Regions from separate parts of the Fulvimarina thalattae genome, predicted to be linked through region 2. Evidence: predicted binding sites of a transcription regulator. Region 2 holds the regulator's gene; the other holds the start of a gene.
What was found. The regulator LexA, encoded in region 2, represses DNA repair genes until DNA is damaged. The targets are predictions, from matches to a motif close to TGTTCNNNNTGTGTTCNG.
Positions count from the first base shown of each region.

Region 1: a site for LexA is predicted at 6,881-6,898, ahead of uvrA (excinuclease ABC subunit UvrA). Genes of this name have one in related genera too.

Region 1 is NZ_JBEHWS010000010.1:116,673-126,042, reverse strand. It holds gene ABRA89_RS13845 (tetratricopeptide repeat protein) at 1-741, opposite strand, end outside; gene ABRA89_RS13840 (leucyl aminopeptidase family protein) at 874-2,283, shown strand; gene ABRA89_RS13835 (C40 family peptidase) at 2,307-3,209, shown strand; gene ABRA89_RS13830 (class I SAM-dependent DNA methyltransferase) at 3,206-3,829, shown strand; gene uvrA (excinuclease ABC subunit UvrA) at 3,858-6,785, opposite strand; gene ABRA89_RS13820 (single-stranded DNA-binding protein) at 7,010-7,528, shown strand; gene ABRA89_RS13815 (hypothetical protein) at 7,623-7,940, shown strand; partial or broken gene nuoE (NADH-quinone oxidoreductase subunit NuoE) at 8,200-8,806, shown strand.
Region 2 is NZ_JBEHWS010000001.1:235,074-244,443, reverse strand. It holds gene gltX (glutamate--tRNA ligase) at 1-383, opposite strand, end outside; gene ABRA89_RS01125 (ComEC/Rec2 family competence protein) at 492-2,810, shown strand; gene lexA (transcriptional repressor LexA) at 2,830-3,546, opposite strand; gene ABRA89_RS01115 (peptide chain release factor 3) at 3,789-5,408, shown strand; gene recO (DNA repair protein RecO) at 5,421-6,146, shown strand; gene ABRA89_RS01105 (acyl-CoA thioesterase) at 6,178-6,621, shown strand; gene ABRA89_RS01100 (DMT family transporter) at 6,603-7,484, opposite strand; gene ABRA89_RS01095 (MFS transporter) at 7,538-8,779, opposite strand; gene ABRA89_RS01090 (hypothetical protein) at 9,043-9,370, shown strand, end outside.

The DNA of each region.
Region 1 (9,370 bases), on a different contig from region 2:
CGAGAGCGTGCCGGCTGCCACCTTTTCCGCTTCTTCGAATCGGCCCTGAAGGCCGATCACGAGGGCGAGATTCTGCCGGATGCGCGCATCGCTGTCCGGCTGCTGCAGCGCCGCGCGCAGATAACGCTCGGCGGACGGCAGATCGTCGGCAAGAAGATAGGACATGCCGAGATTGGAAAGCACCGTCGCCTCGTTCGGCTTCAGCACCAGCGCCTTCTGGAAGAGGGCGCGGGCCTCAGCCGGTTTGCCCATCTGGTCGAGGATCGCGCCCTCGGCCGAATAGAGGCGCCAATCGGGGTAGTCCGGCGTCTGCGCGCGGCGGATCGTGTCGAGGGCTTTCGGCAGGTCGCCAGCGGCGGCAAGTGCCTTGCCGTAGGCGGCCAGTACGTCGCGATCCTTCGGATGCGCGATCGCGACCTGGCGCATTACGGCGAGGGACTGTTCGTTTCGCCCCGCCATCTGAAGCGCCGCTGAATAGGAAAGGCCGACCTGTTTGTTGCGCGGGTTGGCTTCGTATTGTCGGCCATAGGCGTCGACGGCATTTCGGAGTTCGCCGGACGACATCTCCGCGACTGTCTTGGCAGGGCCTTGGCGAACCGCTTGCTGTGGCGCGGTGCGCGAGATCGAGCCTGTCGTTTCGTAGCTGACCTTGTTGGCGCAGCCCGTGAAGCCAAGCGCGGCGATCGACGTTGCGACGAGAAGGGCCTTTCTGGAAGCCGATATCGGACTAATCTTGCGCATGCGCTGAGCTCTCGTCTCCGTTTCGACGGAATTCGGTGTCCGATGTGCCAGCGGGCTATCGGGCGATGGCTCGAAACATAAATCGTTAACCCTAATGGCCGGTTAATATCCGCCTGTGGTCCCGGAGTGCCGATGTCAGTCTCTCTCGTATCCGAACGTGCCGCCGAGTCCCGCCCCATCGTGCCCGTGCGGCCCGGTGAGCGCGACAGCCTTCTTGGCGAGACGCGGGACTGGGCGGAACTCTCCAGGTTCGATGGCGAAGCCGGCGATATCTGTCTCGTGCCCGGCAAGGGGGGCGTCCGCTCAGTTCTGCTCGGGCTGGGACGTGCGGATAAGCGCGATCCTAGCGACGGAGCCCGCGCCGCGCTGCTTGCCGGCGTTCTCGGCCGCAAACTGCCGGAGGGCGATTGGCATTTACCGGCCGAATCCGAACTCGATGCTGAACTTTTCGGCCTGGCGCTGAAACTCGGCGCCTACAAGTTCGACCGGTACAAGACAAGCAAGGGCGGAGACGCAAATCAGGAACCCGGTCTGCGCTTCCATCTCGGCGAGGCGGCGAATCTCGATCGCATCGCGGCACTCGCCGATGGGGTGTGCCTCGCACGCGACCTGATCAACACGCCCGTCAACGACATGGGACCGGCCGAGCTGGAACAGGCCGTCCGTGATCTCGGCGAACGCCGCAGCGCCTCGGTTTCCGTAATCGCCGGCGAGGCGTTGCTCGCGAAGAACTTCCCGATGATCCACGCCGTCGGTCGGGCAAGCGCGTCGGCGCCGCGCCTCATCGACCTGACCTGGGGAAGGCAGGACGCCCCGAAAGTGACCCTGGTCGGCAAGGGCGTTTGCTTCGACACCGGTGGCCTCGACATCAAGCCGCCGTCGAGCATGCTGCTGATGAAGAAGGATATGGGGGGAGCGGCCAACGTCCTGGGGCTTGCCTCGATGATCATGGCGCAAAAGCTGGACGTGCGGCTGCGGGTTCTCATTCCGGCGGTGGAGAACTCGATCTCCGACAACGCCTTCCGCCCGAGCGACATTCTCACGAGCCGAAAAGGCAAGACGGTAGAGATCGGAAACACCGATGCCGAGGGACGGCTGGTGCTCGCCGACGCGCTCGCCTATGGCGACGAGGAGGAGCCGGAAATCATGATCGACATGGCGACGCTCACGGGTGCCGCGCGTGTCGCCCTCGGGGCCGATCTTCCGGCCTTCTTCAGCGATGATACGAGCCTTGTCGGCGATCTGACGGAGGCGGGTGTTCGGCTCGCCGATCCGTCCTGGCGGCTCCCGCTTTATCGGCCCTACGGCCCGGACCTTTCGTCCAAGGTCGCCGACACCAACAATATCAGTTCAGGCGGGTTTGCCGGCGCGATCACGGCCGCGCTCTTTCTCGATGGCTTCGTCGAAAAAGCCAAGGCCTGGGCCCATTTCGATATCTATGGCTGGCGTCCGAAGGCCTCGTCGATCGGCCCGGTGGGCGGCGAAGCCTATGCCGTCCGCGCCCTTTTCGACGTTCTCGCAACGCGTTATCCGGCGAAGTGATTTCGAACGCATTGATGATAAGCATGACTGACAAGCTCAATCCCCGCCTCAACGCCTATCGTGACGATTTGGCCGATATCCGCCTCAAGGGAAGCGTCGAGGCTGAACGCTTCATCGAAGGCCAGCCGGGCGTCGTTTCCGTGCCGCTCGCCCCGCTTCATCGCGCGCCGGCCCATGATGCCGCGCTCGACACGGAGGCCCTGTTCGGTGAACGGCTGCTCGTCTTTGACGAGATCGTCGTCGATGGCGAGCCCTGGGCCTGGGTGCAGCTCGACGAGGACGGCTATGTTGGCTACACGCCCTTCGCCGCGCTGAGCCGTCTCAGCGAACCGGGCGAAGCGGACATGCCGACACACCGGATTTCCGTGCCGCGCACGCTGGTCTTTCCCGAACCCGACATCAAGCGCCCGCCGGTAGCCGACCTACCCATGGGTGCGCTCGTGAAGGTCGTCGGCGAGGCCGAGGATCACAATGCCAACTATCACCTGCTCGACGGCGGCGGTGCGATCGTCAAGCAGCATGCGGAGACCTTCGGGGAGGATGCCGAGGACTTCGTCTCCGTCGCCGAACGTTTTCTCGAAACCCCCTATCTCTGGGGCGGCAAGAGCGCGCTCGGTATCGACTGCTCGGGGCTCGTCCAGCTCTCCTGCGCAATGGCCGGGATCGACGCGCCGCGCGATTCGTCCGACCAGGTGCGCGAACTCGGCACGCGGATAGCCGGCATCGAGGCTCTCCAGCGCGGCGACCTCCTGTTCTGGCCGGGCCATGTCGGCATCATGATGGACGGCCAACGCCTGCTCCACGCCAACGCCTATCACATGATGACCGCAATCGAGCCGCTCACCGAGACCTTAGAACGGTTCGACGAGAAGGGCGTGGCGCTGAGCGCCGTACGGCGCATCCCACCGAAGGCGAACGGTGCGTGACCGACAAGCGGGCGAAGCTCGATCAGGCCGCCGGTGCCATCGTCGGTATCTACCAGCGTCACGCCACCGCCTTTGATCGCCTCCGCAATCGCGCCCTGTTCGAAAAAGGTTGGCTCGACCGTTTTCTCGATGCCGTGGCGGAGACGCCGTGCGTTCTCGATCTCGGGTGCGGCATGGGGGAGCCGATCAGCGCTTTTCTCGCAGAGCACGGGTGCCAGATTACGGGCATCGACAGCTCCGCAGCGATGCTGAGTCTCGCCAGTGAGCGATTTCCAAATCATCGCTGGCTCGAAGCCGATATGCGCACCGTTTCGCTTGGAGAAACCTTCGACGGACTGATCGCCTGGGACAGCTTCTTCCTGCTCTCGCCGAACGATCAGCGGAAAATGTTTCCTATTTTCGCGTTGCATGCCGCGCCCGATGCGCCGCTTCTCTTCACGACCGGGCCCAGAGCTGGCGAAGTGATCAGCGAGTTCGAGGGCGAGCCGCTCTACGCGGCCAGTCTCGATAACGAGGATTATCGTGCCCTTCTTGCTGAAACCGGCTTTGAAGTTCTCGACCAGCGCAACGAAGACCCGGATTGCGACTATCACACAGTTTGGCTGGCGCAGCGGCGCTAGAATGCAACGCTGACAGCTATAGCGCGATCTACTCCGCGGCGATCTTCGTCACCTTTTTCGTCGGCCGGCGCTCCAGAAGCTCCTTGAGGAAGCGGCCAGTATAGCTTTTCCGGGTCTCGCAGACTTGTTCAGGTGTGCCGGTCGCAACGATTTCGCCGCCGCCGTCACCCCCTTCTGGGCCAATGTCGACCAGCCAGTCGGCGGTCTTGATGACCTCAAGATTATGCTCGATGACGACCACCGTGTTGCCGCGCTCGACGAGGCCGTGCAGCACCTCGAGCAGCTTGGCGACGTCGTGGAAGTGGAGGCCCGTCGTTGGCTCGTCGAGAATGTAGAGCGTCTTGCCGGTCGCCTTGCGCGACAGCTCCTTCGCGAGCTTCACGCGTTGGGCCTCGCCGCCCGAGAGCGTCGTCGCCTGCTGGCCGACCTTGATATAGCCGAGGCCGACCTCTTTCAGCGCCACGAGCTTGTCACGCACAGCAGCGACCGGCGCGAAGAAGTCGACGCCTTCGTCCACGGTCATGTCGAGCACGTCGGCGATCGACTTTTCCTTGTACGTGACCTCAAGCGTCTCGCGGTTGTAGCGCTTGCCGTCGCAGACATCGCAGGTGACGTAGACATCGGGCAGGAAGTGCATCTCGATCTTGATGACGCCATCGCCTTGGCAGGCCTCGCAGCGCCCGCCCTTGACGTTGAACGAGAAGCGGCCGGGCTGATAACCGCGCGCCTTCGCCTCGGGCAGGCCCGCGAACCAATCTCGGATCGGCGTGAATGCGCCGGTATAGGTCGCCGGATTCGAGCGCGGCGTGCGGCCGATGGGCGACTGGTCGATATCGATGACCTTGTCGAGATGTTCAAGGCCCTCGATCCGGTCGTGCTCGGCCGGAACGTCCCGGCCATTGGCGATGCGGCGGGATGCGGCCTTGAACAGGGTCTCGATCAGGAAGGTCGACTTGCCGCCGCCGGAAACGCCGGTGACGCAGGAAAAGAGGCCGAGCGGGATCTCGGCGCTGACATTTTTCAGATTGTTGCCGCGCGCGCCGACAACTTTGACCGCCTTGCCCTTTTTCGCCTTCCGCCGTGCCTGCGGAACCGGAACGCCCATATCGCCTGACAGATACTGGCCCGTAATCGAATCCGGAGTTTCCATGATGTCGTCGGGCGTGCCCGAGGCGATGATCTTGCCGCCATGGACGCCTGCTGCGGGGCCGATATCGACCACATAATCGGCTGTCCGGATCGCGTCCTCGTCATGTTCGACGACGATTACCGTATTGCCGATGTCCCGAAGGTGCTTGAGCGTGACGAGCAGGCGCTCATTATCGCGCTGATGCAGACCGATCGAGGGCTCGTCCAGCACATAGAGAACACCTGTCAGCCCGGAGCCGATTTGGGAGGCGAGGCGGATGCGCTGGCTCTCTCCGCCTGAGAGGGTGCCCGAGGACCGGGACAGGGTGAGATAGTCGAGCCCGACATCGTTGAGGAAGCGCAGCCGGTCGCGAATCTCCTTCAGGATGCGGACGGCAATCTCGTTCTGCTTGTCGCTCAGGCTTTGCGGCAGGTTCTCGAACCACTCTGCCGCATTGCGGATCGAGAGATCGGCGACCTCGCCGATATGCTGGCCGGAAATCTTCACAGCCAGCGCCTCGGGCTTCAGCCGGTTGCCGTTGCAGGCGGGGCAGGGCGTTGCCGACATGAAGCGCTCTATCTCCTCGCGCATGAAGGCCGAATCGGTCTCGCGCCAGCGGCGGGAAAGATTCGGCACCACGCCCTCGAAGGTCTTGGTCGTCGAATAGGCGCGGAGCCCGTCCTTGAAACGGAACTCGACCTTATCCTTGCCTGTGCCGTTGAGGATGACGCCCTTTGCCTCATCCGACAGATCGGACCATTTGTCGGTCTGCTTGAAGCCGTAATGCTTGCCGAGCCCCTCCAGGGTCTGGCCGTAATAGGGCGAGGTTGACTTCGCCCAGGGCGCGATCGCGCCGTTCTTCAGCGTCATGTTCTCGTTCGGGACGACGAGCTTGGGATCGACTGCCTGCTGGGAGCCGAGGCCGTCGCATTTCGGGCAGGCGCCGAACGGGTTGTTGAAGGAGAAAAGCCGCGGCTCGATCTCCGGTATCGTAAAGCCGGACACCGGGCAGGCAAACTTTTCGGAAAAGAGCAGCCGCTCGTGGGTCTCGTTCTTGTTGCGGTTCGCCCCCGCATCGGCGAGCCGATCCTTCGGCAGCGGCTTGTCGGCGAATTCCGCGACCGCCAGACCGTCGGCCATGCCGAGCGCGGTCTCGATAGAGTCGGCGAGGCGGGACTTCATGTCCTCGCGCACAATGATGCGATCGACCACTACATCGATATCGTGCTTGTACTTCTTGTCGAGGGCCGGCACGTCGGCGATCTCGTAGTACTCGCCGTCTACCTTGACGCGCTGGAATCCCTTCTTCTGCAGCTCGGCCAGTTCCTTGCGGTATTCGCCCTTGCGGCCCCGGATCATCGGCGCAAGCAGATAGAGGCGCGTGCCCTCATCGAGCGCGAGCACTCGGTCGACCATCTGGCTCACCGTCTGGCTCTCGATCGGCAGCCCGGTCGCCGGCGAGATCGGGACGCCGACTCGCGCGAACAGCAGACGCATGTAATCGTAGATCTCGGTGACGGTCGCCACGGTCGAGCGCGGATTCTTCGACGTCGTTTTCTGTTCGATCGAGATCGCCGGCGAGAGGCCCTCGATGGAATCGACGTCCGGTTTCTGCATCATTTCCAGGAACTGCCGGGCATAGGCCGACAAGCTCTCGACATAACGACGCTGGCCTTCCGCATAAATCGTATCGAAGGCGAGGGAGGATTTGCCCGAGCCGGACAAGCCCGTCATGACGATCAGCTTGTCGCGCGGAATGTCGAGATCGACATTTTTGAGATTGTGTTCGCGCGCACCACGAATGGAGATCGTCTTGAGATCGGACATGAACGATACCGGCAGGAGATAAGGAAACTGGGATTTGGCCTATCTATGGAAACCAGCACCGAGTTTAAAGCACGGATTGACTCAAGGAAAGGCTTTGTTCTAATTTTGTTCCGTATCGTCGGCGATGCGTCGCACGGCCTTTTCTGTGAACGAACGAGGGAGCACCCTTTCGCGGCCGGGGGTGCGTCGTTAGGTTCGCGCGCATTCGTGTAAAGGAGTCATTCATGGCGGGCAGCGTCAATAAGGTCATCCTCGTCGGCAATCTCGGGGCCGACCCCGAAATGCGGCGCACACAGGACGGCAAGCCGATCGCGAACTTTTCGGTCGCGACTTCGGAAAGCTGGCGCGACCGCAATTCCGGCGAACGACGCGAGAAGACCGAATGGCATAGGGTCGTCTGCTTCAATGAGGGCCTGAACAAGGTCATCGAGCAGTACGTAAAGAAGGGCTCGAAGGTTTATATCGAGGGTCAGCTCCAGACCCGCAAATGGCAGGGACAGGACGGCCAGGAAAAGTACACGACAGAAGTCGTTCTGCAGGGCTTCAACTGCTCGCTCACTATGCTCGACGGCCGCGGTGAAGGCGGTGGCGGTGGCGACTATGGCGGCGGCGGATCACGCGGCGGTCCGCCGTCCGGCGGGTCTCGCGGCGGCGGCGGAGATTACGGTGGCGGTTCCGGCGGGGGCGGCGGCTATGGCGGTGGTGGCGGATCGCGCGATTTCGACGACGAAATTCCGTTCTGATCGGTCACGCCGCTCGAAGGTTTCCGGATGCGCCTGTGTCGCTGGATTTCTAGAGCTCGCTCTCGCGGGCTCTATCGTTCTGGCTGGTGCAGCAGTGGTCCATGCTGGAGAACCGGTCGTCGAGGACGTGCAGGTGACGCGCACCGGCGAGGGTGTCTACAGTTTCGGCGTCACCGTGAGGCATGACGACGAAGGAGCCGAGCACTACGCGGATCGCTGGGACGTCAAAGGTGCGGATGGAGCGGTCTACGTCACCCGCGAGCTTCTTCATCCGCACGTGAACGAACAGCCGTTTACCCGGTCCGAATTCGGGATCTCAATTCCCGCTGGCGTGACAAGCGTTTTGGTGTCGGGGCACGACAACGTGCTTGGAGAGGGCGAGGCGATGGAAGTCGGATTGCCCACGGAATAGACGCGTTTCCAAGCCAGATGGGCAAGCTACTCCTTCGTGCATCGATATTCGAAGGTTTGGAATGAGCCGGCAGCAGCCCGGCGTTTCTCTTGCCATCCATGCGTTTTTTCTCGACCTTTTGGACGATGACCGCGTCCAACGGTCTCGCGCGGTTTGCCGCAGTGCGATAACAGGAATATCAAGCGCTGGCGTTTTGGTTCGCCTGTGATAGAACGCGGCCAAACCGCATGAATTGAAATGGTTCCAGAGTCGAGGTCCGATGTCCGTTCGACGTCTTGCCGATGACAGCATCCAGCCCCAGAGCTTCGCGTTCACGGACGAGAACGCAGCATGGGCCGATGCCACCGTCCGCAAATATCCCGAGGGCCGGCAGCAGTCGGCCGTGATTCCTCTCCTGATGCGCGCGCAGGACCAGGAGGGCTGGGTCACAAAGGCTGCCATCGAGCACGTTGCCGATCGCCTGGCTATGCCGCTGATCCGCGTTCTCGAGGTCGCGACCTTCTACACGCAGTTCATGCTTCAGCCGATCGGGACGCGCGCCCATGTGCAGGTCTGCGGGACGACGCCCTGCATGCTGCGTGGCGCGGAGGACCTGAAGGCGGTCTGCAAGAAGAAGATCCACCCCGAACCGTTCCACCGCAACTCGTCCGGCACGCTTTCGTGGGAAGAAGTCGAATGTCAGGGTGCCTGCGTGAACGCCCCGATGATCATGATCTTCAAGGATGCCTATGAGGATCTGACCCCGGAACGGCTGGAAGAGATCATCGACGAGTTCGACGCCGGCAACGGCGCCAAAGTAACAACCGGCCCGCAGAACGGTCGCCATCAGTCCGTGCCCATCGGTGGCCTGACGTCGCTGACCGAGGACTACGATGACCTGATCGCCGAACAGAAGCGGGAAGGCGCGCACGGCGCGGCCAACGGCTCCGCGGATCAGGGCCAGGGCGCTGGTGCGGCAATCTCAACGCCGCCTTCAGAGGCCGGGCGACCGGACAGCGAGTCCGTCTATACAGATCCCAGCACCGCTAGTCCCGGCAAGGCGGATGCCGAGACAACGCCTCAGAGTGCCGAGCGGGACGAGAGCGACGAACTTGTCGCTGAAGCCCACGATCCGAGCGCCGGTCAGGAAGGCGGTACGGAAGAGGGGAAGACCGGGCAGGAAGAGCGCGATGCGGCCGAGTCGGGCGTCGTGACCGGCGACGACGAAAGCGCGGCTCCGCAGATGTCCGGCGGCACTTTCCTGGATAAGGAAGCTGCCGCGCGCGACGCGGTCGTACGGGACTTCAAGGTGGTCGACGATGCCGGCGGAACCGATATCGAGCGGGCCCGCGAAGGTGAGCCGTCACCGGATCTCGTGAACCGCGACGAAGGTCGGTCGCTGGAGGGGAAACGCGCCGATACATCCGACACCCGTCCAGGCCCTGTATACG
Region 2 (9,370 bases):
CGCCAGCGCCCGTCATAGCGCGGGGGGCGCTTCTCGGCTTTGGCCTTCTCGCGCATCTCGGCGAGTTCTTCCTGGCTGGCATAGCATTTATAGGCCTGCCCCTTGGCGAGCAGTTCTTCCGCCACCGCGCGATGCCGGTCGCCATTGGCGAACTGCGACACCGGCTCGCCATCGGCTTCGAGGCCCATCCATTTCAGGCCTTCGATGATCGCGTCGACCGCCTCGTGCGTCGAGCGCTCGCGATCGGTATCCTCGATGCGCAGCAGCATTTTGCCGCCCTTCGCACGAGCATAGAGCCAGTTGAACAGCGCGGTCCGCGCTCCGCCGATATGAAGAAATCCGGTGGGCGAGGGCGCAAAACGGGTGACGACGCCGTCCGTCATGTCTTCTCCATTCATTTCAGATAGCAAAACGCTCGATTTTTCGATCGCGTCTTTTCGGCGGGTGTGTACCATAGCCTATCCACGAAACAAGGAATGGACAGGCGGGAGTTGAGCGAACCGGCAGACCAGGACCTCGCCTCCGGCTGGCGCGAACGCTTCGCGCTTTTTTCCTCACGGGTCCGGCAGCGCTTTGTCGGGGCGTCAGCATTCGGGATATTCCAAGCATTTCCGGCCTTTGGAACATGGCTTGCATCCGAATGGGAGCGTGAAAAAGCCTACCGGACGACGTTTCATCTCATCCCGGTCGCCATGGCCGCCGGCGCGGTCGCAGTTTTCGGCTTCGGCGCAGGAACGGCGGCGATCACGCTTGTGGCCGCGTTTCTGTCAGTCGCACTTCTCTCGAACCACCTCTTAAGATCGGCAGCCCGGCCGACATTGATCCTCATCCTGACAAGCTTGCTCGCCGGGCTGCTTCTCGCCCAGTTCGAGCTCTGGCGCACGGACACGACGATTTTCTCCGGCGAAGCGACCGTCTTCATCGGCGGACGCGTCGCCAGCCATGAAAAAGATGACCGGAACCGCTCTCGCTATCTCGTCGATATCCGCTCGAGCGAACGCCCGGTCCTTTCCCGACCGCCCGAGCGCGTGCGGATCGTGGTTGCAGGAGAGCACGACATCATGCGGCCGGGCGACCGATACGAGGGGCTTGTCCGCCTGCGTCCGCCCTCCGGCCCGGCCTTTCCCGGCAGCTACGATTTCGCCTTCGTTCCTTATTTCGATGGCCTCGGCGCCTATGGCTTTTCCCTCGGAATCCCGAAACCGCAGTCCGAGGTGGGCAAGGACGATACGCCGCTGACGGTCGGCGAACGCTTCCAGATCGCCGTCGCCGATCTGCGCGGAACGGTGACCGACCGCATCCGCTCGCTCATTCCCGGCCAGCCCGGTGCCGTCGCCGCCGCGCTCGTCACCGGCCAGCGCGACGGGATCGATGAAGAGACCAGCGAGGCTCTGCGCGCGACCGGCCTTGCGCATATTCTCGCGATTTCCGGCCTCCACGTCGCGCTCGTCGCCGGCTTCGCCATGGTCTCGATACGTCGAACCCTGGTCTTCGCCGGCTCCCTCGCCCTGGTCTGGCCGGTGAAGAAGATCGCAGCCGTCGGCGCCATTGGCGTCTCGACCTTCTATCTCGTCCTCTCCGGTTCGAGCGTCGCCACCGAGCGCGCCTATCTCATGCTCCTCGTCATGCTGCTCGCCGTCCTCTTCGACCGGCCTGCGATCACCATGCGCAACGTCTCCATCGCCGCCATCCTCATTCTGGCATGGACGCCGCACGCCGTGATGACCGCCAGCTTCCAGATGAGCTTTGCCGCCACCGTCGGCCTTGTCGGCGTCTATAGTGCCTTCAGCCGATATCGGAGCGGACGCTCACGCGAGATCAAGGACGGTGCGGCGCGCGCGATCCTCATCTTCTTCGTCGGCACAGCCGCGACGGCGCTGATCGCCGGCCTGGCGACCGCGCCTTACGCGGTCTTCCACTTCCAGCGCTTTGCACCCTTCGGGCTGGTCGCCAATCTCATCGTCATGCCGCTCTTCGCACTGCTGATCATGCCGATGGCGCTTGTCGGGGTCATCCTCATGCCATTCGGGCTCGACGCCGTTGCATTCGCGATCGTCGGGCTCGGCCTCGAATTCCTCATTGCGATCGCATCCGACCTTGCAAACCGCCTGCCCGATTACGGAACGGGGCTCGTCCAGCCGGCTGCATTGCTCGTCCTGACGGCAGCGCTCCTCGCCTTCTGTCTACCGGTCGGGCGATTGCGATGGCTGGCCCTTCCGGTTCTGGCGAGCGGTCTCGCCCTCGCCGCCCAACGCGCCGGTCCACCGGAATTGCTGATCTTCGAAGACGGCAAGACCTTCGCGCTCCTCGATGGCGGATCGATTGCCTATTCGAAGGCGCGGCCCAATGGCTTCGTCTCCGATCAATGGGACCACGCCTACCGTACGGTTGAAACAGAACACCGCGGCGTTGTACCCGGCCTCGAAGACTGCGAAGCGAAGCTCTGCCGGTTTACCACGCGAAGCGGAATTTCCGTTGCCTATACGACAGACTATCGCCTGCTTGGCGAGGCCTGCGACGGCGGGGAGATCGCGTTTGTCGCACGGGCGGCCCGGACCCGGGAATGTCGTTCGGGCGCCTATCTCGTAACGCTTAGGACGCTGCGGCGGACCGGCTCACTGGCGATCTCACGCAATCCTGAGACGGGCCAGATCGAAGTCAGCCGCTCCGTTCCCGAAGATCCCGGCGATTGGAACCACCACCGCCATGCGCCCTGGCCGGAATACTGGCGTAAGCCAGAGGCAGAGGACGAGCAGCCGCCAACCAATTCGACAACCGCCGACGCATCTCCGTCGGCCGAAGCTAAGTAGCGTGCCGCTCAGCCCGAGATCAGTACCGCCGGATCAGCCCGACGAGCTTACCCTGCACACGCACCCGGTCGGCGCCGAAGATCCGCGTCTCATAGGCTGGATTTGCCGCTTCCAGCGCGATCGTGTCGCCCTTCTTGCGGAAGCGTTTGAGCGTCGCCTCCTCGTCATCGACGAGGGCCACGACGATCTCGCCGGGAATGGCGGTGTCGCCGCGGCGGATCACAACCGTATCGCCGTCGAGAATGCCCGCCTCGACCATCGAGTCGCCCTTCACCTCAAGGGCATAGTGCTCACCGCCCATGATCATGTCGGGCGGGATCGAGATCGAATGGGTGTTGTGCTGGATCGCCGAGATCGGAACACCGGCAGCAATCCGGCCCATGACCGGAATCGAGATATTTTCGTTCGCTGCGCCGTCTTCCGAACCGCCGCGCGGCTTCGCCGGCTGGCCTTTCGAACCCTCGATGACGCTTGGCTTGAAGCCGCGCTGGGCAGGCTGTTGCGGCTCCGGCCTGCGCATCGCATCCGGGAGCTTGAGGACTTCGAGAGCTCGTGCCCGATTCGGCAGCCGGCGGATGAAGCCGCGCTCTTCCAGCGCGGTGATCAGGCGATGGATGCCCGATTTCGACTTCAACTCCAGCGCGTCCTTCATTTCGTCGAAGGACGGCGGAACACCGGTCTCGTTGAGCCGAGCGTCGATAAATTTGAGAAGTTCGTGCTGCTTGCGCGTCAGCATGCGTCTCGGCGCCTCCAAAACAAATCCTGAACAAGCCTATATGTTCTTATTGTGTTCCGCAAGAGCCGAATCGGAACGAATCGGGAATCAGGAAAAGCCTCATCTGGCCTGTTTCGCAAGACGGCGGCTTGTGCGACATGCGAGTCATCGTACATTGATGCGTGATACCGCCCCACAGATGCGCCGTTTTTCTTGGCGAGAAGGGCGCTTATCGACGTTCGAGCACCTGAAGAAAGCCCGCCATGAGCAGCCTTGCCCTCGAGGCCGAAGAAAAGCCGATCCCTGCGGCTTCCGCAAAGTTCAGCTTTTCCAACCGCCGAACCTTCGCGATCATCTCGCATCCGGACGCCGGTAAGACGACGCTGACGGAAAAGCTGCTGCTCACCGGTGGCGCGATCGAGATGGCGGGCGCGGTGCGCGCCAAGGGCAACAAGGCGCGGGCGAAATCCGATTGGATGGGCATCGAGAAGGATCGCGGCATCTCGGTCACCTCCTCGGTGATGACGTTCCAGAAGGACGGCATCAACTTCAACCTCCTCGATACGCCGGGCCATAGCGACTTTTCCGAGGACACCTATCGGACACTGACTGCCGTCGACTCCGCGATCATGGTGATCGACGCGGCAAAGGGCATCGAGGGCCAGACGCGCAAGCTCTTCGAGATCTGCCGCCTGCGCGACATCCCCATCATCACCTTCGTCAACAAGATCGACCGCGAGGGCCGCGATCCGTTCGAACTCCTCGACGAGATCGAGGAGCAGCTCGCGATGGACGTCGCGCCCATGGTCTGGCCGGTGGGTCAGGGCGGGCTCTTCAAAGGCGTGTACGATCTCGCCGAACACGATTTCATCTCGGCAAAGGGCGACGGAACCAAGCATTTCGACGATGGGCTTGATGATCCGGCGCTGGAACAGGCTCTCGGAGCCGACACCTATTCCGGCTTTCGCGAGGCGGCCGAGCTCGCGGCGGAAGGCTATGCCAGTTTCGACGCCCAGAGCTATCGTGACGGCCATCTGACGCCGGTGGTCTTCGGCTCCGCGCTCGAAAACTTCGCCGTCGACCGGCTGATGGACCTCATCGCCGCCCATGCGCCCGAGCCGCGGCCGCAGCCCTCCGACAAGGGTCCGATCGATCCATCGGGTGAAAAGGTCTCCGGCTTCGTGTTCAAGGTGCAGGCGAACATGGACCCCAAGCACCGGGACCGCGTCGCCTTCGTTCGGTTCTGCTCGGGCCATTTCAAGCGCGGCATGAAGCTCGACCATGTGCGCTCGGGCAAGGCGATCGCAGTGTCGAATCCGATCTATTTCGTGGCGCAGGAGCGCTCGCTTACCGAGGAAGCCTATGCCGGCGACGTGATCGGTATTCCGAACCACGGCACCCTCCAGGTGGGCGACACGCTGACCGAGGGAGAGACCTTCCGCTTCACCGGCCTTCCCGCCTTCGCGCCGGAAGTGCTGCGCCGCGTGCGCCTCGAAGATACGATGAAAATGAAGCAGCTGCGCCGGGGGCTCGAAGACCTTGCGCAGGAGGGCCTCGTCCAGGTGTTCCGACCGACCATCGGATCGGACTGGATCGTCGGCGTCGTCGGGCCGCTGCAGCTGGACGTTCTCGCCTCTCGCATCTCGGGCGAGTACAAGGCGGATGTCACCTTCGAGCCGGTGCAGTACAATGTCGCGCGCTGGATCCGCTGCGCGAACGAGCAGACGCTCAAGCAGTTCATCAAGGACAACACCAACCAGATCGTCCGCGACCGCGACGACCGGCCGGTCTATCTCTGCCGCGACGACTGGGACCTGCGCTACATCATGGAGCGCAACAAGGACATCGCCTTCGACGCGACGCGCGAGATCGTGCAGCAATAAGGGCGGCAGCCCATGGAATGGCGTGAGGAAGGCATCGTTCTCGGTGTCCGCCGGCACGGCGAGACCAGCGTCATCGCCGAACTGATGACACGATCGCGTGGGCGACATTTGGGTCTCGTGCGTGGCGGGCGGTCAAAGTCGATGCGGCCAGTGCTTCAGCCCGGCAATTCGGTGATGGCGCATTGGCGGGCGCGGCTCGACGAGCATATGGGGGCCTTCGCGCTTGAGCCCGTCCTTTCCCGCGCGGGCGGGCTGATGGAGAGCGCCGTCGGGCTCCACGGCGTGCAGCTCGCGGCGAGCCATCTGCGACTTCTCCCCGAGCGCGACCCGCATCCGCGTCTGCATGACGGGCTGATCGTGCTTCTGGAAAATCTGAATGCGGATCGCCTGACAGCAGGTGAACTCATGCTCCGCTTCGAGCTTGCGGTTCTGGAAGAACTCGGCTTCGGTCTCGATCTGGCGCAATGCGCAGCAACCGGAACGAGAGACAATCTCATCTACGTTTCGCCGAAGAGCGGCCGCGCGGTAAGCCGCGAACCGGGCGAACCCTATCGCGATAAACTTCTCGCCCTCCCCGCTTTTCTCACCGAGACCGATCGCGCGGCAGATGGCGAAACCCTGAAAACCGGCTTTGCCCTCACCCGCTATTTCCTCGCCCGCCACGTCTACGAGCCGCGCGGCCTCGACGAACCGCTCGCACGGACAAGCTTCGTTTCGGCGGCGAGCGCTTCAGGTTAGGCTTGTCCTCAGACGATTGGGGAGGATGACAATGTCGGAAAACACCGGAAGCAGCGGCATCGATCTTGGCGGCTCGGTCGTCCATCCATGGCATCTCGACCAGTTCGGGCACATGAACGTGCGCTGGTACGCGCCAGTCTTCGACGACGCCTCGTTTCTCTTCTGGGAAAAGACGGGGCTCAGTATGAGAGCGCTGACGGAAAGCCACGGCATCCACACGGTCACGTTGAAGGCTGAGACCGAATTCCGCCAGGAGCTGCTTGCCGGCGACTGCACGTGGATCAATGGCATGATCGCCCGCATCGGCGGCAAGAGTGTCACGCTGGAGCTGACACTCGGGACGTACCGCACGGGCGAGGTCCACGCGATTTATCGGACTGTCGAGGTGTTTGTGGAGGCCAGGTCCCACAAATCGTGCGCGATCCCCAAAGCGGTGCGCGAAGTGCTGCTCCGCTATCACCCCGACGACGGCTGAAGCTCCTCTTTCCTCGGCCAAACTTCCAGAATACCGGCGATCAGCACCAGCGCCCCACCCGCAAGTTCCAGGGTGCCAAGCGCTTCGCCCGCGATCCATGCGGCGGAAAGCGCGCCGACGAGGACCTCCGCCATCAGGAGAATGCCGACACGCGCGGGCTCCAGCCGCGACGCCGCCCAGATGAGAGCCGCCATGGAGAGGGCCCACCAGAGAACTCCGGCGAAGACAGCCCATCCAATCGCCATAACGACTTCATCACCATTGATGTCGGACGGGAACGGTTCGAGCGCGGGTGCGAGAAGAGTCGCGCCGATGGTTGCCCCTAGGGCGAAGACAAAGGCCGATTCCGCAGGGCCGAGCGGCGCATTCGCTCGCATGCCTGTCGTCGCAATCGACCAGAGGATGCCGGAGACGAGCGCCAGCCATTCCCCCGTGCCGCGCGGGATCGGAACCTCACCTTCCGCCCCGAGCATGATACCGAGACCTGCGAGCCCTGTGGCGATCGCCGCGATGCGCAGCCCCGTTATCGGCCATCCCATGACGAAGCGGCCAATCAACGTGCTCCAGACCGGTGTCAGGAAGAAGAGCAGGATGATGATCGCGACCCGGCCGTAGACGAAACCGACGGAATAGAAGGCGAAGGCCGCCCCGCCGATCGCGATCGACGCCACTGCCGGCAGGCCCGCACGCATGAGGCAGTGCCGCCGCCGGACAGCGACGGGGAGAAGCAGCATCGCGGCGGAGGAGACGATCGCAAGCGAACCCCAGGCCCCGCTCATCCCGAATGCGTCGAGCCGACGGACAGGATACCAATAAAAGCCCCAGAGAGCACCCGATCCGACGACGATCAAAGTAGCGATCAAAGCGGTCCGACGGCTCTTATCTCCATGCCCTTCAACCATTCGCCAGCATATGTTCAGCTCGCCGGATTCAGTCTCGGCGCCGCCTTTTCCTCGATCGGCCAATGGACGATCGCCGCGAAAATGCCGAGAGCGACGCCGAGCCACCAGACGGGATCATAGCTTCCGTAGGTCTCGCGCAGATAGCCGCCCAGCCAGACGCCGAGGAATGAGCCGACCTGGTGAGAGAAAAACACCGCCCCACCCAGGAGCCCGAGATATTTCGTGCCGAACATGATCGCGACGAGCGCGTTTGTCGGCGGCACGGTGGAGAGCCAGAGAACACCCATGACCATCGAGAAGATGACGACGCTCGTCGGCGTGATCGGCATGAGAAGGAACGCCGTCACCGCGATCGAGCGCCCGATATAGATCAGGGCGAGGAGGGCGGGTTTGGGGCTGCGCTGTCCGATCACACCCGAGCCCAGCGATCCGATGATGTTGAAGAAGCCGATCAGCGCCATGCCGACCACCGCCCAATAGGGATCGATCCCCCGGTCGGCGAGGAAGGCCGGATAATGCGCGGTGATGAAGGCCACCTGGAAACCGCAGACGAAGAAGCCGCTTGTCAGCAGCACGTAGCTGCGCGTCGCGAAGGCTTCGCGCAGGGCCTCTCCCATGGTCTGCTCGATCTCGTTCGTCGAGAGCGCCGATCCCACCTTGGGCGCGCCCCTCAGCGCGATGGCAAGGAGCGGAATGATCAGCATGGTGCCGGCCATGATGAAGAGCGCGTCGACCCAGCCGAAGGCGTCGATCAGCCCGCGCGTGAAAGGCGCGAAGATGAACATGCCGGCCGAGCCCGCCGCCGTGCCGAGACCGAAGACGAAGCTGCGCTGCTCGGGCGTCACGCGCCGCGCAAAGGCCGCGAGTACGATGCCGAACGAGCCGGCCGCGACGCCGAGGCCAACGAGCAGCCCCTGCCCGATGATGAGCCAGATCGGAGCCTCGCCGATCGCGGTCAGCGCGAGGCCGGAGGCGTAGAGTATCCCGGAGAGAACGAGAACCTTCGCCGTGCCGAACTTGTCGGCGATAGCGCCGAAAATCGGCTGGCCCGCCCCCCAGAAGAGATTCTGGATCGCAATGGCGAGCGCGAAGTCCTCGCGCGTCCAGCTGCGGTCGGTGATCATCGGCAGCTGGAAGAAGCCGACCGCCGAACGCGGGCCGAAGGTGAGAAGAGCGATCAGGCAACCGGCGGAGATCGCGAGAATGGTGGCGAGGCGTGTTTCGGAAGAGGCGCTGGCAGTCGAAGGCGTCGTCATCGGGCGGCGTGTCCCATGGCTGTGCTCCTGGTCGCGGCAAAGTGCCGAAACGCTGCGGAGAGCTGTCGTGTCATCGATTGGATGAGTGAACGGTGGGCCGGCCAGGACAGCGCCCATTCCTTCTCTTTCTGCGATTTCTACGCCCGAGGTCGGCCCGTGAGCAAGGGACGGCTTTCACTTTCGCGTTTTCCGGTGAAGGATGAGCGTAGATTCGACTGCGCGACGCCAGTCGCGCGGTCTTTCTCCACAGAGGATCAAAACAGATGCCGCTCCCGATCGCCCGCTTTGCTGCGCTCATATTCGCTCTCGGTTGTGTCGCCTCGCTCCTCCGTCCGGCCCTCGCGCAAGGGGGTGCCGGCACCTTCGCGCCCGACGACATCGTCGCGGTCGCGACCGGCGATTTCGACGGCAATGGCGCGCCCGATGCGGCGATGATCGTCCTTTCCTCGGACGAGGATGCCATCGACTCCGACCTCTACATCTTCCTCGAAGGCGCAGGCGAAGAGACGCCGCCCGGCAAGCTCGGCCTCGCCCTTCATCGCCGGGGAGCGGCCTGGGGCGCACGGCCGTTGATGGCCGGCCAGGTGCCGC